Niabella beijingensis: one gene and its partner. The protein of the gene in region 1 binds, or shares a complex with, the protein of each later gene. Links are inferred from orthologs where the notes say so. Each region holds a gene or a part of one and is shown in the gene's direction. Other genes may lie near its edges.

The links.
Region 2: the proteins of accD (region 1) and accB are in contact, whole or in part, in a solved structure (PDB 8UXZ), measured with the Escherichia coli proteins. The link is inferred for Niabella beijingensis from one-to-one orthologs.

The regions. Positions count from the first base shown.
Region 1 is NZ_JAIQDI010000002.1:1,420,741-1,435,621, reverse strand. The notes cover bases 11,946-14,881. They hold accD (acetyl-CoA carboxylase, carboxyltransferase subunit beta), read left to right. Parts: upstream 11,946-12,927; coding sequence 12,928-13,836; downstream 13,837-14,881. Other genes in these bases: smpB (SsrA-binding protein SmpB), read left to right, coding at 13,962-14,405; K7B07_RS21970 (hypothetical protein), read left to right, coding at 12,310-12,819; K7B07_RS21975 (SRPBCC family protein), read left to right, coding at 11,946-12,274. In the rest of the region: K7B07_RS22030 (hypothetical protein), read right to left, coding at 1-1,134; K7B07_RS22025 (helix-turn-helix domain-containing protein), read left to right, coding at 1,611-2,513; K7B07_RS22020 (NIPSNAP family protein), read right to left, coding at 2,539-3,321; K7B07_RS22015 (alpha-galactosidase), read left to right, coding at 3,622-5,811; K7B07_RS22010 (superoxide dismutase), read right to left, coding at 5,883-6,491; dinB (DNA polymerase IV), read left to right, coding at 6,673-7,758; K7B07_RS22000 (DUF4249 domain-containing protein), read left to right, coding at 8,237-9,049; K7B07_RS21995 (GNAT family N-acetyltransferase), read left to right, coding at 9,129-9,593; K7B07_RS21990 (hypothetical protein), read left to right, coding at 9,662-9,814; K7B07_RS21985 (hypothetical protein), read right to left, coding at 9,821-10,864; K7B07_RS21980 ((Fe-S)-binding protein), read left to right, coding at 11,052-11,831; more of K7B07_RS21975, read left to right, coding at 11,852-11,945.
Region 2 is NZ_JAIQDI010000001.1:1,351,643-1,359,956, forward strand. The notes cover bases 2,015-4,865. They hold accB (acetyl-CoA carboxylase biotin carboxyl carrier protein), read left to right. Parts: upstream 2,015-3,127; coding sequence 3,128-3,604; downstream 3,605-4,865. Other genes in these bases: efp (elongation factor P), read left to right, coding at 2,376-2,942; accC (acetyl-CoA carboxylase biotin carboxylase subunit), read left to right, coding at 3,710-4,865. Outside these bases: K7B07_RS05645 (GNAT family N-acetyltransferase), read left to right, coding at 74-532; K7B07_RS05650 (DUF5684 domain-containing protein), read left to right, coding at 613-780; K7B07_RS05655 (porin), read right to left, coding at 933-2,006; more of accC, read left to right, coding at 4,866-5,050; K7B07_RS05675 (lytic transglycosylase domain-containing protein), read right to left, coding at 5,099-6,187; K7B07_RS05680 (hypothetical protein), read right to left, coding at 6,273-7,886; K7B07_RS05685 (DUF5458 family protein), read right to left, coding at 7,978-8,314. UniProt on the Escherichia coli protein: This protein is a component of the acetyl coenzyme A carboxylase complex; first, biotin carboxylase catalyzes the carboxylation of the carrier protein and then the transcarboxylase transfers the carboxyl group to form malonyl-CoA.

The DNA.
Region 1 (14,881 bases):
ACGATTCCTCAGGAACCGGCCGGCAATTTTACCAAATTTGACCGGCAGTGCCACATCAAAAATATTGGTGGCTAAATCCGAAGCATAAAAACCCCATTGATCACCAGCACCGGTAGTTTGTACATCTGTAGTGCTGGTGTTACTGATAACGGTATTATTGCCGCCTGGAGCCAACTCCCAAACATATTGTGCAAAGGTATTTTCGTCCGGTGATTCTGCGGCCGACACCAGTAGCCGGCCTGTGGCGGTTATTGCCAGTCCGCCAAGCACGGATTGACCGGCAGGATAGGTGGGGTTCTGCGGAGTTCCATTGATTGAGCCTGTTATGGGCGTTCCATCAGCGCGGGTAATTTGCCAGAGCCGCTGCATAGTGACGTCTGAGCCTGCTGCTAAATCAGCGATCTGTGCTGCCGTCAGCCTGTAAATATAATACGTCACCTCGTCGGGAGGTGTTGCATAGGAATATCCAACATAGGGGCTGCCGTTGGCAACCAGCAAGTACATATTGTCGTTATTATCAAAACAAATGTCCTGGATAGTAGTGTAAGGAAGATCCCCTGCCTGTATTTTCCCATTTGAAGCGAAGTCGGCGAGATCTCCGCTTCCATTGGTTTGAAATGAATAGGCCTGAGCACTGAATCCTATAATATTATAATCAGCATCTTCTTCCCCGGTGTTGGTAATAAACCATGCTTTATCAGATCTGTCCACAGCCATAGCCGCCCCGTCTGAAGTATAGGTTCCAAGATTTGCTGCAACCAGCCGGTTAGTGCCCGGCTGATACCCTCCGGTCGTGTTCGCCGAATAGATATTGTATGCATTATAGTTTTCATTGGCACCGATGTAATAGAGATAATTGGCCGTGTTTACGCCAATAGCCTGATCTAACCCGGAAGCATATTCATCAGGTATTTTATTATAGGCATTGGAACCGCTTACAGCTCCGGTTGCATTATCCAGCTCAAAGAGCTCATACCCGTAGGTAGTATTATTACCGGGCGCCAGCATCTTCTGATTTGCGGCTCTCAAAGCCCATTCATATTTGCCGGATAAGAAATGCAGCTTATCCCGTTGCGCAACGCTGATTATACTGACCAGTAAGGCAAACACCAGCAGCATGTTCCTGACTATCATTTGGAAGGATTGTAAGATTAAAAGTTATTGCCAAATATGCCGGCAAGATACTTAACGAGGCTTCATGCAACTTTCAAATATTCTTAAAAAAGTTTTGAATATTATAGCTTTCCAGGGGTTTATAGAAGAACGGGGAAAATTATAGTTATATAAACCCTGACAAGAAATACAGATAGCCTTATCAGTCCCTATTTAACTGATAAAGGAATTTAATCGATGTATTTTAAAATAACATCGGACCGATTAAATTTAAGGCAGGAACAACTTCAGCACTAGCAGGAAACCATAAGTTATAATTTAAATAAATATTGGAATGATCCATATAAGTATTACTTCTTTTTAAGAAAGACAAAGCTCCGTCAAATAGATAACTTGTGCCCGTGCATCATAGCAAAAAAAGCGTTTCTTCTTTCGCGGTATTTATTGCAGTCCTTGCAGGACAAACAGCGCTATTTTATACCTGATCAAATAAACAGATGGAGCAAACAAAAGAGTATCCCAGTTTGAACTTTTCGGAAATACAGCAATTTTTGAACCGATATACGGATGTTATTTACCTGGAGATGAAAGGCGATAACTATCAGTGTCATTTTCCCACCAGGCACGATTATTTTGTGCTGATGCTGTTTGAAAATGGTGCAGGTATCAATACTATTGATGGCGTCGGTTACAATATAGCCCCCCTGCAAATGCATCTCTATTTCCCCGAGCAGATCCATCACTGGTCACTGGACGGCGATACTCTTGTGCATGAGATCCTGTTATCAAGGAAATTATTCGAGGTCTTCAGCAATTTATTAAAATATCCTTACTACTATTATAAGCAAAATCCCGTGGTGGATTTGCCCCGGGACACCTTTTATAAACTTGTACATGAACTGAAAAGCATCGGGGACGAACTAAGCATCCAAAGAGGCTTGCTGGAGATCATTAATTACCGGCTTTTTATCATATCATTAATGGTCAGCAGGGAGATATATACCACTTTTCCGGCAGAAGACCGATTAGCGATCCCGCCCATCATCATCCGGTTTATGGACCTCGTGATGCTCCACTTTAAAGAAGAACGGTCCGTCAGGTTCTATGCAGACAAGCTGTTCTTGTCACCCAACTATCTTACCATTCTCTGCAAGCAGTATTATGGCAATACGGCGTCTGCTATCATTCATAGCGAGGTCATTCTTGAGATCAAACACCAGCTGATCAATCCTATCAAGTCGATAAAGGCGATCGCGTATGATCTTAACTTTACCGGCATCTCCTCTCTTTCCGGGTTCTTTAAAAACAATACCGGGATGTCTCCAAAAGCATTCCGGGAGGAGCATATAAAAAAATTGCAGCAGGTAAAAGAACATAAGCCGGTCCTGTTCGCCAAATAGCCGGTTAAAGCAAGATGGCGGTATCTTAGACCTGCGAATAAGCTGTGGGAATCAAAAAAGTATTGCTGATCTTGGAAATCGTATTGGCATATTGAGGGTCCGCTACCAGCTTTTTCCACGCAGGATCGCTGATGAAGGCGGACCATCCTTTGTTCCGTTCCTCCATATTGTTGCAGGTGATCATATAAGTAAGGCGGGGCTGCCTGTCACCGGCAATCACTTCACCACAGAACACCGGGTTCAGTTTCGCCCGGTTAAAAATGGGAAATTCCCCGTCATGAAACATTTTAATTTTTCTCCGTACCGCGTCTTCACTATATCCCTCATAAGTCCTTAATTCAAAGATCCGCGATCCGCCGGGGGGTGCCACCATTGCAGGAAAGCCATCAAAAGCGATCATCAGGGAAGAGCCAAACCGGTTGTATACGGGTTTGTCAGCCGGTATGCTGTCGTATGCCGCGCTGTTCTTTATATACCCTGCGTCCGTTTTTATTTTTGTATTCGCAGAAAGGTAGTGATCAAGCGATGCATAAGGCACCAGCAAATAGATCCTGGCGGGTTCCGAAGGGCTCCATTCCCTGAAGACACCGACCTTTTTCACCCCGTATTGATTCAATGCGGGGATCAGCGCCGTCTTAAAATAATCTTCCAGTTGTCCCTGATCGGAACCGAAGCGCATTTCATATTCCCGCCATTCGTACACCTCTTTTTGTGCGGAAGACCGGCCACCTGCGTCCGCCTGGTTCACGGCTAATGTCATACCTGCAGTAACAGCAAGCGACGATTGAAGAAATTTTCTGCGTTGCATATAAATTGTGGTTTTTGTATCAGGTCAATAAATTTAAGATAATAGTTGTTTCAAAAAGCAGACCCGGTAGCCGGCACAGGGCGCTTACAGGCAACCGGCCGGACGACCAGGGTCCAATAAAACACAAAACAAGACACTGTTCGTCGCTGTATCAATACCGGCAAACCGGTATTTTTGAACCCGGACAGCCACCGGTTCCTTAAAACGGACAATCAACCATCACCATTTATCAAAATAAACTATTCCGCGTATCATGTCAGTCAACGCTGCTGCCTTATCTTAGTACGATAATTTTTATACATGATCCGTCTTGCCATTCTTTTAATGTTCCTTTTTTATAGTCACAAGGGAGTAACCCAGCAGATGCTGCCCCTGCCTTCTGAAACAACGCTCCCCGCTGTATCCGGCGACTGGCTGGTCACCCCCGTTACGGCCAGGGCCGGAGTTTACAGCAGCGCTGATAAAAAAGAGCTTCTGTTAAGCAACGGCCTTGTTCAGCGGCGGTTCCGCCTTCGGCCCAATCTTGCATGTATCGATTATAAAAACAGGATAACCGGACAACAGCTGCTGCGCTCAGTAAAGCCCGAAGCCCGGATCAGCATTGACGGCCTCCCTTATAACATCGGGGGGCTTTACGGGCAACAGGAGCAGGCTTACCTGCTTCCGGAATGGGTCGATTCATTTAAGAAGAACGACAGCGATTTTGTTTTTACAGAATATAAGGTCACTGACCTCCCACCCTATCTTGCGCCGCAGACCAAGAGCTGGGCTACCAACACGAAACCGGCCACAGGGAAGCTGCTAAGCTTTACCTATCATTCGCCGCTCGTTCCGCTCCGGGGTCTGAAGGTGACCGTGCATTATGAGCTCTATGATGGCCTGCCGCTGATCGCCAAATGGCTCAGTATCGAAAACAGGTCCGGCCGGACTTTCCGTCTTGGCCGTGTGGTAAATGAGATCCTGGGAATGGTGGAAGAGCAAAGCGCGGTTGTGGGCAGTCCCGAACAAATGGAGAAACCTTCCGGTCTTTATATTGAATCCAATTACGCATTTAACAACGCCATGCGTTATAACCTGAGCGACCAGACCCTGCACTGGAAAACAGATCCCGCCTACACTTCGCAGGTCAACTATGAGCTGCAGACCCCCTGCCTGATGGAGGTCTACCCTGAATATGGCCCCGGGATTGATCTGCGGCCCAATGAAAGCTTCACCTCCATCCGCACCTACGAGCTGGCCACCGACAGTTACGACCGCCAGCGAAGGGGAATGGCCATTCAGAAAATGTACCGCACCATTGCTCCTTGGATCACTGCCAATCCCATTTTTATGCACCTTGTCAGCAAAAAAGATGAAGAGGTATACCATGCGGTAGATCAATGCGCTGCCACCGGCTGTGAAGCCGTGATACTAAGCTTTGGGAGTCATATCAATATGGAAGATGTTTCCCCCGGGAACATCAGCCGCTGCAAAAAACTGGCAGACTATGCCCATAAAAAGGGCATCCGGATCGGCGTGTATTCCCTTTTCAGCTCCCGGCGTATCAGTGAGGAAGATGACGTGATCAATCCTAAAACGGGAAAAACAGGCGGTGCTTTTTTTGGTAATGCACCCTGCTTTGGAAGTAAGTGGGGACTGGCCTACCGGGATAAAGTAAAACAGTTTTTCAATGCCACCGGTTTTGATATCTGGGAAAATGACGGTCCCTACCCCGGCGACCGCTGTGCCTCCACACAACACCCGGGCCACCGCGACCTGGACGACAGCCAGTGGCGGCAAATGGAACTGCAGAAAGAGCTGTACCACTGGCTGAATGCCCGTGGTATCTATATTAATGCCCCGGATTGGTATTTTCTTGACGGCACCAATAAGATCGCGCTCGGCTACCGGGAAGTGAACTTCTCCCTCTCCCGTGCCCAGCAAAAAATACTGAACCGGCAAAACATCTTCGACGGTACCTGGGACAAAACACCTTCCATGGGCTGGGGTTTCGTACCCCTGACCCGTTACCAGGGAGGCGGGCCCGAAGCAGTGCTGGAGCCGCTTTCCGAACACCTGGACGATTATGAGCAACTGATGATGCAGTACTACGGCGCCGGCATACAGGCCTGTTACCGCGGTCCGCGTCTCTATGACACAGACCGTACGAAAGCCCTTGTAACCAGAGTGATCGGGTGGTATAAAAAATACCGGTCCATTCTCAATTCGGATATCATTCATGTACGCAGGGCCGACGGGAGGGATTGGGACGGCTGGCTGCATGTAAACCCGTTGCTAAAAGAAAAAGGACTGCTGCTGCTCTTCAACCCCACCAGTAAACCGATAGAACAGCAGCTCGTCATACCATTGTATTATACGGGACTCCATACCACAGCACGGGTCCGCGAAAAGGAAGGTGCTCCCAAAAATTACCGGCTCAACCGGAACTACGAGATCCGGTTACCGGTCACCCTGGCACCCGGCAGTTACTCGTGGTGGGTAGTTGAATGACGTAGTCCTAACACAATAGCGAACAGATCACACCCGGAACGTAATACAGGTTTTGGAAGAATGCTGCTTTCTTATTTCCCGGATGCATACCATTTTCCTGCAGCTTCCCAGTTCACGACATTCCAGAAAGCAGCAAGATAATCCGGGCGTTTGTTCTGATAGTTGAGGTAATAGGCATGCTCCCATACATCGGCGCCGATAACCGGCCGGCCTTTTGTTTCCGCCACATCCATCAGCGGGTTATCCTGGTTTGGCGTGGAAGTGATCTCCAGTTTACCGGCTTCAGTAACGATCAGCCATACCCATCCTGAACCGAATCGGGCAGCTCCTGCGGCATTGAACCGGTCTTTGAAATCATTGAAAGAACCAAATGCAGTATCAATGGCTGCTGCCAGTGCGCCACCGGGCACGCCACCACCGGACGGAGAAAGGATATTCCAGAAAAAACGGTGGTTCCAGTGTCCGCCGGCATTGTTCCTTACAGCCGGGCTGATAGCACCTGCCTCTGCCACCAGCTGCTCGAGGGTATGATTCTCATACGCCGTACCGGCGATGGCTTTGTTGAGGTTATCTACATAGGCCTGATGATGCTTTCCATGATGAATCTCCATTGTAAGAGTGTCAATATACGGTTCAAGTGCGGAAGGTGCATAAGGTAATACGGGAAGTTCATGTTTCATAATGCTGCTGTTTATTGTTTTAAAAAGAGTGTTGTCCCGGCAAAGGTAAGTGGTAATAATTAATAAACAAAATAAACACTTTGTTTATTAATTTTATTAAAAACGACGCGTATAAAAATAACATGCCGCCGGCACCTGCAGCTTTCCGCAGAATGTTTATTAATTTGCATTTAAAAGCCGCTTGCAACGTAAGATCATCCATATCGACATGGACGCTTTCTATGCTTCTGTGGAACAGCGCGATTTTCCCGGATACAGGGGCAAGCCAATAGTAGTGGGCGGCTCGCCGGAAGGACGTGGCGGTGTTGTGGCCACTGCAAGTTATGAGGCCCGGAAATACGGTATCCGGTCGGCGATGCCCTCCAAAACGGCGCAGCGGCTTTGTCCGGATGCGTTGTTTATCACTCCCCGGTTCCCGGTTTACAAAATGGTCTCCCAACAGATACGGGCGATCTTTCACCGTTATACCGATCAGATAGAACCGCTTTCGCTGGACGAAGCCTTTCTTGATGTAACAGAGGACAAAATGGGTATTGGTTCGGCACTCGATATCGCCAGGGAGATCAAGCAGTCGATCCGGGAAGAATTACAGCTGACGGCTTCTGCAGGGGTTTCGGTTAATAAATTCGTCGCCAAGATCGCTTCCGACATGGAAAAACCAGACGGCCTTACCTTTATCGGCCCTTCAAAAATAGAAGCCTTTATGGAAAGGCTGCCGGTGGAAAAATTCTTTGGTGTGGGCAAAGTAACGGCGGGAAAAATGAAGAGCATGGGACTTCATACCGGCGCTGACCTCAAAAGGCTTACCGAAGCCGAACTCGTACAGCATTTTGGCAAACCAGGTAAATTTTATTACCAGATCGTGCGCGGTATCGATGAGCGGCCTGTGGTACCGGACCGGGAAACAAAATCCATCAGCGTGGAGGATACGTACCAGGAAGATCTTACTACAAAAGAAGCCATGCTTCACGAACTGGAGATTCTGACCGGGAGGCTCGCAGAACGTGTAACGCGGGCAGGACTAAAGGGCCGGACCGTAACCGTAAAGTTCAAGTTCCATGATTTTACCATCAATACCCGCAGTCATTCGCTTCTTACTGCTTTCAACGACGAGGTGCGCATATTGGATACCATCCGTATGATCCTGGACAAAACAGACTTCTTTCAGAAACGGGTAAGACTCCTGGGTGTTGGCCTGTCTAATTTTGATGTATCCGGAACTGATTCCGGTACGCCCCCCGGCAGCAACCAGCTGGTGCTTTTTTAGCGGTTCAACTCCAGCGCCCGGAGACAGGCGGTCGGGATCGTGATAAATAAGAACAGTAAAACCCAAAGAAAAAATCTTCGTGATTCTTTGTGACTTCGTGCCTTTGTGGCCCCAGCGATTTTAGAAAGGGCTCACTGATGCCACAGACTCACACAGAAATGCCACCGCTAATATACTTAACAGTCCGTGTAATCCTCAGGAACAAATACCGGCAATAACCGTATAGATTCTTTGTGCCTTCGCGCCTTTGTGGCCCTAGCGATTTTAGAAGGGCTCACTGATGCCACAGATCCACACAGAAATGCCACCACTAACATACTTAACAGTCCGTGTAATCCGTGAACGCAACTCTTCATGGTTTCTTTGCATAAAAAAAGGCCGGCCCTGAAAAGAGCTGGCCGTTGCTAACCTATGAAAAACACCGGGACCAAGATACAAAAAATATTTTAGAAAATAAAAGATTAATTTCGTTGCCCTGATGATGACCAACTGCAAATACATTTTCGGCATTTGTCTGTTACTGACGACCCTGTTTTCCTGCAGGAAGGTCATTTATCCGGACTTTGATGACGACGGCACCCGTAAAACGGTCATCGAGGCATCCGTTTCCGACCTGAAAGACACGGCCATCGTTTTTATTTCCGAAACACTTGCCATATATGAGCCTAACAGTTATTCGGGTAAAGATGGCGCTGTGGTGTCGATAGCCCGTGATGACAGCACACCGGTACTTCTAACCAATCTTGGGAACGGAAGATTTGGCGGACACCTTACTGCCAGTACCGGCAGCTCCTATACCCTTCACATCCGCACAGAAACGGAACAATTTTCAGCCCGGTCTGTAATGCCTGCAAAAATCAGGATGGATTCATTGTTCATTACACGCCGCACGATCCTTGGCCGGAACCTCCGCATTCCGACAGTAGTATTCCGCGACCCTCCTGCTCCCGGTAATTACTATCGTTTTATACTTTGGGTAGATGGTTTTGAGAATACGACGATCTTTATTGAAAATGACCGGCTTTTTAACGGGAACCAGATGACCATGGAGTTGCTGGATGTGTTTACAGATGAGGGAACGCCTACATTTGTTGACAAATACGACCGGGTTACCGTAGAGATGCAATGCATTACCAAGGAAACCTATGATTATCTCTACCAGTTAAAAGGAAATGCGCTGGGCGATGGCGGCACTGCCAACCCCGGAAATCCTGGATCAAATATCACCGGTGGTGCCCTGGGTTATTTCAGTGTGCACACCTCGGAGCGAAAAGAATTGTTTGCCGATTAAAGATCCGCCGGCGGACACCCTATTTAATCCTTACTTTTGATATCATTATCAGCAGCAATAAAAAATCAGAAACAATCAAATGGAGATCAGACAGATCCGCCCGCACGAAGTAGCCCTGGTGGTGCGGCTTTTCGACCAGTACCGGGTATTTTATAAGCAGGCATCGGACCTGCAACGGGCACAACAATTCCTGGAAACACGCTTAAACAATAATGAATCCGTCATTTTTGCAGCGTTTGCGGATATCACCGGTGAAAAGCATCCGGTCGGTTTTACACAACTTTACCCCACCTACTCTTCTGTAAGGACCATAAAGAACTGGATCCTGAATGATCTTTTTGTTCAGGATGTTTACCGGAAAAATGGTATCGGGGAAGCCCTCATCCGGCGGGCCCTGCATTTTGCAATTGAGAACGGGGCTCATTTTTTGCAGTTGGAAACAGCCACGGATAATATTAATGCCCAGAAATTGTACGAAAAGATCGGGTTCCTGCAGCAGCAGCCGGGCACAGAATTTTTGTTGTACCGCTGCCCGCTTGTGTGACCATACAGTCCCGGTTGCACCGTTGGCAATCTGGCGGTTTGCACCTATCTTTACCAAAACGATCGACCATGTCATTACTGAACCAGAAGAACCAGAAAGACAAGAAAAATAAGGGCAAAAAATCCGGGGCAGCAATGGGCACTTCCAAACCGGCCCAGAAACCCAAAAGCACGGGCTTTGTAAGCAAACAACAAAATACAGGCGCGCAGCGGGGCAGCTGACCGTGCCTAGTCGAACTGTTCCAGTATCTTAAAGTGTTTTTTAGAGGCCTTCAGGAATTTCTTTCCGCGCCGGAACGACCAGTAAGGCACTCCCTGTTTATTATTATACCGGCTGATAGTAAACAATGCTTTCCAATGCTGCAGAATGACCCTGTAAGCAGCGCCCAGCCGCATCCCGCAGTCATAAATATGATTCGGTTCGGCCCCCGCTCCGTTAAATTCCAGTATCATAAAATGCCGGCCCGCTTTAAGATCCTCAATGGACGCCGTCTTGATATCATACCGGCCATAATAAAAGCTTTCATTATAATGGCTCAGGCGGTCAAATACATCCAACAGCTGTCCATCGATCGATGTATGCAGATTGGTAAACCGGGCGCCACGGTTGTGATTTCCCGCATAGGATAAATAAAACACCTCTCCCTTCGGAAGCACACGGTGGTACCGGTGCTGATGCCGGTGCTCCATCTCTGCAAGCCGGTGGCGTGCCCGGGGATGTTGTTCAATAAGTGCCTGCAGCGAACTTTGCCCGTCGCCGGTTACCTGTAACAGCTCTTTGTGAATAAAGCCCGATACCACCCCTTTTTTTTCCCAGGGATAGCGGTAATAAAATACACTCACCTCTACCGGGTAATCTACTTTCTCCTGGGCAATATATTCTACCGGCATCCGTTCATGATATTTCCGGAGCTGTTGTTCATTTTCGATCACGCGGAATAAAATGCCCTTCATACCCACATCCGGTTTCACCACAAAGGGATATTGTATCCCCGAAAGCCGCACTTTATACAGCACCCGCTCAAAAGGGATCCCATTCCGTATATAAATGGTTACCGGTACTACTTCAGGAGGGAGCTGATCGTACATTTCCTTTTTGCCCTCTCCCTCAAATCCGCCAAACGCAATGGTGGGATTGCTGGGTGTAAAAAACCAAAAGGACCTGCTGCGCAAACAATACCAAAGCCAAACCGGACTGATGGGCGCATACAACACATTAAAGTTCCACAATTCCCAGCTTGCAATCCTTCTAAAAAAATTCCTTACACTCATTAATAAAATATCCGCAAATATAAGGGGTATCCTTTTCCCGTTACGTTCAAACCTCCTGTCACCGCTTTTTACACCGGGCAGCCATCAGGCCTCCGGCCCGTTTGCCGGTACCCCAACGCGCCGCGAACAACCGGCCGCCCATAAACAGGTTTTTTTATACCTTCGTGCATAATTGAATGATAAAAGAATGAGTATAACTACTGTAGCGGAGCTGTTTGCCCGGGGCGAAACGCCCGAAGTGTTGTTTTGGGTAGGATGCGCCGGTAGTTTTGATCAGCGCGCGCAGCGCATCACCCGTGCCTTTGCAGCCATGCTGGACAAAACAGGAATCAAATATGCCATCCTTGGCAAGGAGGAAATGTGTACCGGCGACCCCGTGCGGCGCGCCGGTAATGAATTTATGTTCCAGATGATGGCCTATCAGAATATACAGATACTGGATAATTATAATATCAAAAAAATCGTTACGGCCTGTCCGCATTGTTTCAATACCTTAAAAAATGAATACCCGCCCCTGGGTGGCACTTACGAGGTCATCCATCATACCACCTTTTTACAGCAACTGATCGAAGAAGGGAGGATCAAACTCAAAGAAGGCGGTTCCTTCAAAGGAAAAAAGATCACCTACCACGACAGCTGCTACCTGGGCCGCGCCAACGATATTTATGAGGCCCCGCGGAAAGTGCTGGAATTGCTGGATGCCGAACTCGTGGAGATGAAACGCTGTCGCAGCAAGGGGCTGTGTTGCGGAGCCGGTGGCGCCCAGATGTTCAAGGAAGAGGAAAAAGGCACGACAAGAGTGAACCTGGAACGCAGCAAAGAGGCCATTGAAACCGGGGCATCTGTTATTGCAGCGGCCTGCCCTTTCTGTAACACTATGATGACCGATGGCATCAAAAACGCAGAAAAAGAAGACACGGTACAGGTGCTGGATATAGCGGAGATCATTGCCGGCTCCATTGAATAAATTATAAACCGAGGACCCTTATGCCCGTCAATATTTCCCGCATTACGATCAACGCTGCACCCGAGAACGTATGGGATGCCCTTACCCAACCCGAAAAGGTAAAGCTATGGCAGTTCGGCAGCCGGCTGCAGACAGACTGGAAACCGGGCGGCCCGATCCGCTTTACCACGGAATGGCAGGGTACGGTCTTTGAACAATGGGGCACCGTGCTGACGGTACAGCCTTTTCACGAGATCCGTTATAATCTTTTTGCTCCAAGACCGGATCTGGAAGACAAACCGGAACATTATTTCATTATGGAATACCGCTTAACGGCGGCTGACGGAAAAACGGACCTTGAGATCCGGCAGGTCGATGACCGCCCGGGCGCCGTTCAGGAGGCGCCCCAGGGGGAAGAGAACCCGGTGCTGCAATCCCTGAAAAAGCTGGCAGAATCAAACTAACAGGCCCTTTGGCCCGTTATAATTAAAAGTATACAATGAATTTAGCATATAAACATTTGATCAACCCCGGTTTCTCCCCTCATTCAAGGGTCTGGGTCTATCAATCCAGCAGGCTGCTCAGCCTTGCGGAAGCATTTGAAGCCGAAGACCAGATCCGGGAATTTGTTACTGCCTGGGTCAGTCACAGCGACGAAGTAAAAGCCGAAGGCCATTTATTTTTCGGTCAGTTCGTGGTACTTATTGCCGATGAAAGTCAGGTAAAGGTAAGCGGGTGCAGCACCGATAGCTCGGTACGGTTCATCAAAAAACTGGGAGAGACATTTAAAGTCGATTTTTTCGACCGGCAGAGACTGGCATTTGTAAAAAACGACAAAATAGAAATGGTTCCGTTATCGCAGGTATCTTATGCCCTGCAGCATGATATCCTTACACCCGATACACTCTATTTTAATAACCTGGTGCTCAATAAGGCGGCTCTGGAGAATGACTGGATCATCCCGGTCAAAAACAGCTGGCTGGCAAAAAAAGCCGGGATAACGGTCTGAGCGATACCCGTCTCGCCGCTGCATTCCCGGTTCCGGGGCCGCCCGGATTGCGGAAAAATGAACAATGCTTATATTTGTTCTTCAAAACAATAAACAAGGAAACCGAATATGTCCAAAGAAATTGAAGATTTTGATGCCGACCTGAGTGGGGCTGGTCAGGATAAAGATAAAGCAGGCTGGTTCAAAAGAATCAAAAAAGGTATTCTTACCAAGACATCAGAGAAACGGGAAACCCAGGAAGGGTTATGGACAAAGTGCCCGGAGTGCAATTATATTTCCACGCAGACCGAACTGAAAGAACAGCTGTATGTGTGTCCGAAATGTGGCTATCACCACCGGATCAGCAGCCTTCAGTATTACGATATCCTGTTCGACAACCAGGAATACACAGAATTGTTCGACAATATCCGCGGCAGGGATTTCCTGGGCTTTACGGACCTGAAGCCTTATAAAAAAAGGCTGGAAGATTTTTGGAGCAATACCGATATGGATGATTCCATGCGGGTAGCCGTAGGCAAAGTAGAGGGAGAAGACCTGGTAGTTGCGGCCATGGACTTTGCGTTCATTGGTGGCTCGCTCGGAAGTGTGGCCGGTGAAAAATTTGCACGTGCCGTGGATCATTGCATCCGGCATCGTTTCCCCTTTATGTGCATCTGTAAAAGCGGTGGCGCACGGATGATGGAAAGTGCCTTTTCGCTGATGCAGCTGGCAAAAACAAGTGGCAAGCTATCGCAGCTCACGGATGCGCAGCTCCCCTATATTTCTTTCTTAACAGATCCTTCTTTTGGTGGCATCACCGCCTCCTTCGGAATGCTGGGAGACCTGAACATCGCCGAGCCGGGCGCTCTCATCGGTTTTGCAGGTCCCCGTGTGATCAAGGAGACCATTAAAAAGGATCTGCCGGAAGGTTTTCAGCGAAGTGAGTTCCTACTTGAGCATGGGTTCCTGGATTTTATTGTACACCGCAGAGACCTCAAACATAAGCTGGCAACCGTTCTCCGCCATTTCCGGAATTAATTGCTGGCCGGGCTTTAGTGCAGCTGGCAGCCTCGTTGCGTCGCACACTTGTGCACCGGTGCATGGCCGGGCAAACAAAAAATGCCCAACCATTTTTATTTTAATTATTTAAACAGATCGACCCGTTGGCCAATCAACTCTCCATAAAGAACCGCTCTGCCTATTACGAGTATTTTATTGATGCTACCTATCAGGCAGGTATAGCGCTGCTTGGAACCGAGGTAAAATCGCTGCGGGAGGGCAAAGCCAGTTTTAACGACAGCTATTGTATCATACATCAGGGAGAGATCTGGCTGAAGAGCCTGCACATTTCCCCTTATTCCCACGGTACGGTCAATAACCATGATCCCGACCGCGACCGGAAGCTGCTGCTTCAAAAAAAAGAGATCCAGAAGATACAATCCAAACTGAAAGAAAAAGGATATACCCTGATCCCACTGAGGATCTACCGGAACGAAAACCAGCTGATCAAGATCGAAATAGGTCTTGCAAAAGGAAAAAAATTATACGACAAACGGGAAAGCATCAAAAAACGCGATGTGGAGCGCGATCTGAAAAAATACATCTGATCCGCTGTGGCGATGCTGAAGATGCCGGTATTCATGAACAATACTCGTGATCTGTCCCCGGGGCTGATCACCTTTTGGCCGCTATTTGAAAATAGCAGTTTAACCTTTTCAATACCTGAGTCAGAAGTTGTTAGATGAGACCGGGAACCACTATTTTTTTTAGTTTCAGATAAAAAAAGCACGAAAAAATTTTGACAGCAAAAAATCTACTACTATATTTGCACTCCCAACAGAAAATTGGTATAAGGATCGGTAGTTCAGTTGGTTAGAATGCCGCCCTGTCACGGCGGAGGTCGCGGGTTCGAGTCCCGTCCGGTCCGCAAAAAAGGATTATCAGCAATGATGATCCTTTTTGCTTTTTACCCTACTTTACTTTTAAGGGGCTGACTTTCAAAGTCTCATAACAAAATCCACTGAGAATCTTTACTACCTTTAAAACAGCTTAACAATTTTAAAAAGTAGACCAAAAGTAGACC
Region 2 (8,314 bases), on another replicon or contig:
CATGATCAACCGCTTTAATGGATATGGATGAAGGCATTGCTGAAGGTCCGTTGAAAAAGCCTAATTTGCGATCATGGAAATAAGGATCAGAAGAGCCGTTGCGGCGGATTGCCCGCGGATACTGGAGCTGGTAAAAGAACTGGCACATTATGAAAAAGCCCCCGCGGAGGTTACCGTATCCCGGGAGCATTTCAGGGAAAGCGGATTTGGTCCCAACCCCGTATGGTGGGCATTTGTAGCGGAAACAGAAACCGGTGTTGTTGCCTTTGCGCTGTATTATGTCCGTTTCTCTACCTGGAAAGGACAGGCGATGTACCTGGAAGATATCCTGGTTACCGAATCCATGCGGGGGCATAAGATCGGTGCCCGTTTATTCGACCGGCTGTTTGAAGAGGCAAAGGAAAAGGGATTCCAGCGGATCTGCTGGCAGGTACTCGACTGGAATGAGCCCGCGATCAATTTTTATAAAAAGTACAACGCCCATTTTGATGGCGAGTGGATCAACTGTTCGGTATCATTGCAAGGGCACTAAAATAAGATTTACCATACGGTAAAGGATATTGTTAATAAGAAGTTCGGAAAGCCTAGCAGCTTCGCTATATTTTTTAACGTTTGGGCAAACAGGAAGGATTTACCGCTGGTCTTATCTTATTGAGCTTCGTGTTTTATCCCATCCCGGGTTTTGGAAGTGCCCGGTATCTGGGGCCCTACGGCGATCCGGAAGCCTTCCGGGCAGCTACGGAAAACAATCGCTTTGATTTCGAAAAAAACAATCCGTAGTCATTGTTTTTTGACATTAAAAAAGGCCGGGTAAATATCCGGCCTTTCCTTTAAAAGCAGCACATCACCCGTGCTATTATCATGATCCCATACGGGTTATAAAAAAACAAGCCCCGCATCAGCGGGGCTCTTACCAGCAGTAATGGTATCAATCAGAAAGAATATACAGCAGCAACCAGGAAGGTGCCCGTGCTCTTGGTGCCGTCTCCGGAGTTTTTTGTAAAAATGGGATCCTTCGCACTGTCGATCCGGAATTCCGGTATGATCATCAGTCCGCTTACCGGCTTGAAGTTAAAGGACAGCGTGCCCTGCACAATAGAGGTTCCGAACAGCGCACTGCCGTCGGCATTTGCGATCACGCCTTTTTTATCATCAAAATATTCGCCGCGCAGTGTAATCCCGAACTTATCGCTAGGATCCACATTTACATAAAGCGCCGAACCCCACCAGGACTGTGAAGACACATCCGGGGCTTTAACAAATTTTACCGTGCCGTCATACCCCAGGGAGAATTTGTCGGTGATCTTCGCTGTGGCTGTAAGACCCAGCTGGTTCGAAGCGATCGCTGCGGTATCCTTACCGCCTACGTAGTTCAGATACACATTCACCTTTTCCGAGGTTTTGCTGATCTGTCCGACAATAAACTTCTTGTTCCAGGGGGCTGACAGGTAATCGGTTGGGTTGGTCACCCCCGCCATCACGCCAAAGCCCTCTCCAAAAGTGAAATCCGCTTTCAATCCGGTATGTGAGAAGGGACCATAGGAGAACATATAGCTCATACTATAGTTCCTGTTTAGCTGGGGATCCAGCAGTTCATAACCCACGTGGGTACCCCATTTACCGGCCGACAGTTTAATATTATCAGTGGGAGCATAAGTGATATAGGCCTGTTTAATAGATTGTGTGATGCCGCTTTCAGCATAAGAAAACTCTTTTGCTCTTGTTCCGAAGCCGAGGTCTACCACAATCCCGGCTTTTCCTTTGGTATAGCTGGCCTTTAAAGAGGCCATACCCAGCTCAAAGGAATTGTGGGAATTAGTAAAACTGGTGAAATTATTTGCCTGCTGGACAGATTTGGCATGGTTAAAGTTAAAACGGTAATACGCATCTACAGAGCCATTGATCTGCAGATCTCCCTTATCTTCCACTTCGTTCGTGGTTGCGTCCTGGGCCAATAAAGCACCGGAAATAAAAATCGTCTTTGTGAGCAACAGAATTTTCCTCATTCAATAAAATTTTAATTTGTTTTAAACTGGTTTATGGTCTTTTCAGAGGGCAGGCCGTTTTGGTATCGTTCTGGTCTTTCCCGGCAGGCGGGATGCTGATTGAAACAGTGCAATTTAATATTAATATTATTTATAATGTTAACTATTTTAAACAATTATCTATTTTTTATTTGTTATTACCATTTATAAATCATATTAATTTTGATAAAAATACAAAATACGTGATTCAATTTATATTTTTTATCAAATATTTTTATTACTAATATATAAATCTTTAATTCAAAATTTTTACGGATCCGGATATTTTCCCCATCGTCTGTTTGCGGACTTCTCCGCAACTGCTATCTTTGCCGCCTCAAAAAAAATTACATGGCAAATACAGCAGACATCAGCCGCGGCATGATCTTAAAGCTCGATGGCAATCTTTATTCAGTAGTAGAATTCGGCGAAAACAAAACAGCCCGTGCTGCAGCGAAGGTGTGGGCCAAGCTGAAAGGTGTGGACAACAGCCGTACCATTGAAAAGACATGGAACTCGGGTGATACCATCCATCCGGTTCGTGTTGAAAAAAGAGCCTACCAGTACCTGTACCAGGATGAGACCGGCTACAACTTCATGGACAATACCACCTTTGAGCAGATCAGCATTGCCGAGAGCCTGATCGATGCCCCCCAGTTCCTCAAAGAAGGACAGGAAGTGGCCATTGCCATCAACACAGAAACAGAACTGCCGGTAAGCGTGGAGCTGCCCGATAAAATTGTAATGCTGGTAACTTATACAGAGCCCGGTCTTAAAGGGGATACTGCTACCCGCACCCTGAAACCTGCAACAGTTGAAACCGGAGCTACGGTAAATGTTCCTTTATTTGTAAATGAAGGAGAACTGATCCGCGTAAATACCAAAACAGGTGAATACGTTGAGCGCGTAAAGGAATAATTCAAAATATCGCTGAAAAATGGCTTAAATCACCCGATTTTAAGCCATTTTTCGTATAAATTGTGGTGTTTTGCTGAATATTACACAGAAATGCTATTGAAATGTTTACCTTAGCTTTTCTCATTTATGAATTTTCTATTAACTAAAGAAAATCGGACCCCAAACTATTTAAATCTTGAAGAAATATGGACTTTAAGCAAATCCAGGAGTTAATCAAAATGGTTAACAAATCCAATATTGGCGAATTGAGTATTGAACAAAAAGATTTCAAAATCACCATCCGTCAGAAAGAAGAGCAGATCACCCAGGTGGTTGCCGCCGCCCCCGTGCTTGCCCAGCCCCAGGTGCCTGCAGTATTGCCTGCACAAGCAGCGCCAGCGGCTCCCGCAGCTGCTTCCAAGACGGCTGAACTGCCCTCGAATACGATCACCGTTAAAAGTCCTATGATCGGTACTTTTTACAGAAGACCGGCACCCGATAAATCCAACTTTGTTGAAGAAGGCGATATCCTTACCCCCGGGAAAGTGATCTGTGTTATTGAGGCCATGAAACTCTTCAACGAAATTGAAAGCGAAGTAAGTGGTAAAATAATAAAAGTACTGGTAGACGATGCCTCTCCGGTTGAATTTGACCAGCCGTTGTTCCTTGTAGAACCCGCTTAATTTACCCGTCATCCAATTCGGGGCATTGAAAACGGCGTTGCCGTATCCTGCCAGCCGGATTGGTTTATTTTTCTTTATCAATCATCCAATTATCAACGACGTTCGATGTTTAAAAAAATATTAATTGCGAACAGAGGTGAGATCGCCCTTCGTGTTATCCGGACCTGCAGGGAAATGGGCATCCAGACGGTGGCCGTTTATTCCACCGCAGACAGCGAAAGCCTCCATGTTAAATTCGCAGACGAAGCGGTTTGTATCGGAAGACCGGCCAGCGTAGACTCCTATTTAAATGTACCCAATATTATGGCTGCGGTGGAGATCACCAATGCAGATGCTGTACATCCGGGATATGGCTTTCTCGCTGAAAATGCCAAGTTCGCCAATATCTGTAATGAGAATGGGATCAAATTTATAGGACCCACCGCCGAAATGATCAACAAAATGGGCGACAAGGTTACTGCAAAAGAAACCATGATCAAGGCCGGCGTACCCGTAGTTCCGGGGGGTGAAGGACTGCTGCAAAGTCTGGACCAGGCGAAGGTTGTGGCGAAAGAGATCGGCTACCCGGTGATCCTGAAAGCAACAGCCGGTGGTGGTGGTAAAGGCATGCGCATTGTATGGGAAGACGCAGAAATGGAACGGGCCTATGATACCGCAAAAGCGGAAGCGGCTGCTTCTTTTAAAAACGATGGGATCTACATGGAGAAATTCGTGGAAGAACCCCGCCACATCGAGATCCAGGTGGCCGGCGACCAGTATGGCACCATTTGCCATCTCAGTGAGCGTGATTGCTCTATTCAGCGCCGCCATCAGAAGCTGGTGGAAGAGTCCCCCTCCCCGTTTATGACCGATGAACTGCGGCATGCCATGGGTGAGGCTGCAAAAAAAGCTGCGGGTGCCATCGGCTATGAAAGCGTGGGTACCATCGAATTCCTGGTGGATAAACACCGGAATTTTTATTTCATGGAAATGAATACCCGTATCCAGGTAGAGCATTGTGTAACAGAAGAGGTGATCAATTTTGACCTGATCAAGGAACAGATAAAGATTGCAATGGGTGAAAAAGTATCCGGAGCCGACTATATCCCCCAGATGCATGCGATCGAATGCCGCATCAATGCGGAAGATCCCTATAATGACTTCCGCCCCTCTCCCGGAAAGATCACCAACCTGCATGTTCCCGGCGGACATGGGGTACGGGTAGACAGTCATGTGTACGCAGGGTACACCATCCCTCCTTATTATGATTCCATGATCGGGAAATTGATCACCGTGGCCCGTACGCGTAACGAAGCCATCGATACCATGTACCGTGCACTGAGTGAATATGTGATCGAGGGGATCAAGACCACCATTCCCTTCCACCTGCAATTAATGCAGAACGAAGATTTCCGGAGCGGTAATTTCAATACCAAATTCATGGAAAGCTTTGTAATGAAAAAATAACTGAATTATTCAGCAATAAGGACCGCAGCATTTTTTGTTGCGGTTTTTTTATTTCCCATATACAAGGTTCTTCAGCAAAACGTCGATCCGCTTTTGAGCAAGCAGGTCCGTCAGTAATATCCCCTTCTCTTTATTGGTATCCAGCAGTGTCACATCATGATCATAGCCCAGTTTAAAATATACACGGTCATCGATGATCCAGCCCTGCACGCCAAACTTATAACCCTTGTAAGAAAGCCCTTTCCGTGCTGTCTGCAGATCCTCATCCAGTTCCACTTCCACAATATCCCCGTCCTGGAAATTCTTTATCTTCCCCTGCACATGCGCCATTACATATTCCTCCCGGACTACGGTTTCTTTCTTATCAGCGTTTTTTGCCACTTCCTTTTCGATCTCCTGTAATACATCCGGGTCGTTGACCACTTTCAGATCCTTTTGGGAAGGCTGTGTCCGCGGGCCGGATTTTGGATTAAAAATATTATAGCCAAATTTGGAATTGTAAAGCTCCGGGTATTCGAACAACTCTTTTACAGCAATGATCTTATATACATACAAAGCCGTCTCGGGATTTAGCCGCATTGTAAAATAGTTGTACCCCTGTGCTTTTACTGCTTTTACAATATTACCGATACCAAAGTTATAGGCGGCAATGGTAAGCGGCCAGTTGGTCCTTCCCACAAACCTGATCAGCATATTGTAATTGTCCTTTATAAGCGTGCAGGCCAGCCGGGTGGCTTTGTCAAAGTTCTGCCGCTCATCCCGGGTCTCATCAATTACAAGGCCATAACTGCGCGCAGTAGCCGGCATGATCTGCCAGATGCCCTTTGCTCCCACCGCGGATTCCTCTTCCGTAAGAAAGCCGCTTTCCACAATAGGCAGGTATTTTAGATCCCGGTGAAGACCATAGGCTGCCAGATACCGCTCTACGAGCGGGAAATAAGCAAAGGCCCGCTTCCGCAGCGCAGGAAAATTGACCACGTTCACCTGCTTCTTAATGGTATTGACCAGCTTATCCTGTATGAACTGCTGATCCATCGGCACCTGTTCCCCGCAAAAAGTAACAATGTGCTGTGCCGCTGCGGAGACCGGGATAAAAAATACCAGCGCTGTTATTATATGTTTTTTATAAGTTTTCAATACGATGCTGTTTAAAGCGTACTGTATTTAAAGGGGTGCCGCTCTGTGATCCGGCAAATGAGTACAGACATTCCCGTACCCGAACTTATTTGCCGGTGTGTTTCTTTGTTTTCTTTTTCCCCTGCACCTCCGGTCCGTTGTTTTGGTTCGAAGGTTCTTTTTTTACTGATATTTGTACCTTCGCCAGTTCCTTATTGTAATCGCTGCCCGGTATAACGATACTGGCGGAGCCTTTTTCCTTCCGGCGTTCATCGATAAACAATACCAGGCTTTCATTATTAACCATATTGGGAGAGCGCGTTACAAACACCACATACTGTGTTGTTTTCGGCCGCACCAGCGGGAAAAAACTGATATAGGTAAGATAACTCCCTTTTACCATCATCTTTGCCTGCTCGGCCGCATCATACCAGTAGATATAGGTCCGGCCCATTAAAAAATCTTCGTCCGTTTTATTCTCGATCTTCAGTTTATAGTATGTATGCACATCCTTAAATACGATGTTCTCCAGTGAAATGGCAACCCCTTTATTGATCGGTTTATCGGCCGGTATATTGAGTTTTTCAGTGATATCCGTATGCAGCAATGAATCCGATATCCTGAAATTCCGCAGGGTATCTGCTGCTATATAAAAATCGGAGTTTACGGTAGCCACCTGTTCTCTCGGGAAATTATACAGGTCGATCCCCCGCTTTCCGTACCGCTGCCACAGGCCGGCTTCCGAGTAGGCTTTATCCGCTTCCTTTTTCCTGTTCTCTGCCTCAAGTCTTGCCAGGCGTTCCTGCGCCTCCTTACGGGCTGCTTCTTTCCGCGCCAGGTCCTCCGCGATTCGCTTACGTTTTTCCTCCTCCTCTTTTTTCTTCTTTGCCAATTGCTCCTGCCGCCGTTGTTCTTTCTCCTGTGCTTCCTGCTGCGCTTTTGCCAGGGCTTCAGCATCCTGTTTTTCCTTTAGTTCTTTTTGTTTTTTTTCATCCTGTTCTTTCTGTAAAGCCAGGGTCTTCGCGTCTTTCTGTGCCTGTTCTTCAGCAGCTTTCTGTGCCGCCGCTTCCTTTTCCTGAGCCAGTTTTAATTGCCGTTCCTGCTCCCCGGCTTCTTTCCGGGCCTGTTCCAGTGCCGCCTGCTGTTGTTTTGCCGGCTTTTCTGTTTCCGGTGCAGGCCCTTTTGCAATAGCCGTTTCTCCGGCCCTTTGTTGTGTTGCCAATGCCTCCTCCCTGCGCGCAGTGGTTGCTTCTTTTTGTCGCGCCCGCTCCTGAACCAGCTCTTCCTCCGGTGCGGCTTCTGCAGGTGTTTTCTGATTCTTTACAAATGCTTTCAGGTCTTTAAGACTGGAATGATCATACCACAACGGGGGGCGGCTGTCGTCATTGATATCATAAGCCGAATCGAACAGCAGCCGGAACATATGACTGCGGCCGCCTTCATTTACCAGCAGACCAGTGGTTGGGCCGCTGCTTTTTTCTTTATTGAACTGAATGGAAATGGACCGCTCCTCTCTCCGTTTGGGTATATAAAAATCATAAGCCGCTTCATCAGAAAAGTTAATATTAACCACCTTATCCGGGAAGTTAATAATGGTAATGCTTTCACGTCCGACAATGATCTTTTCCCCATTGATGTTCTGGGAACTGGTATGCGCATAATAAACGAAGCAGCACAACGTGATAAGAAAACATTTTTTTAAATAACCGGAAGTATACATGCTTTGAGAGTTGAGATTCTGAAATTGAGATTCGAGAGTTGCGTCCCGATAGTTATCGGGATGAGAGTTGAGAATAGCAATCAGCTGATAGCTACGAGTCATCATAATCCGTATCCCAGCTGTTGCCGCCATCATTCTTTTGCCCCTCCATTTTGATCAGAAAATTCTTGGCCGGGAAATAGGGCTTCATGAAAATATCAAGATGAATGTTATCTTTTTTTACGGCATCCTGTTCAAACCGCCGGATCGTAAAATTCTCCACCAGTTTACGGGGGCCTGAAATGCTGTCCAGGAACATCACCAGCTGCGTCATCAGCTCGCGCCGGGTATTCGCATTAAAATTTTCAAATGCACGGCGGTTCAGGAAGTCGATCAGTACTTTGGTCACATAATCAAATACACGCACCACCGAGTAGGTCTGAAGCCCC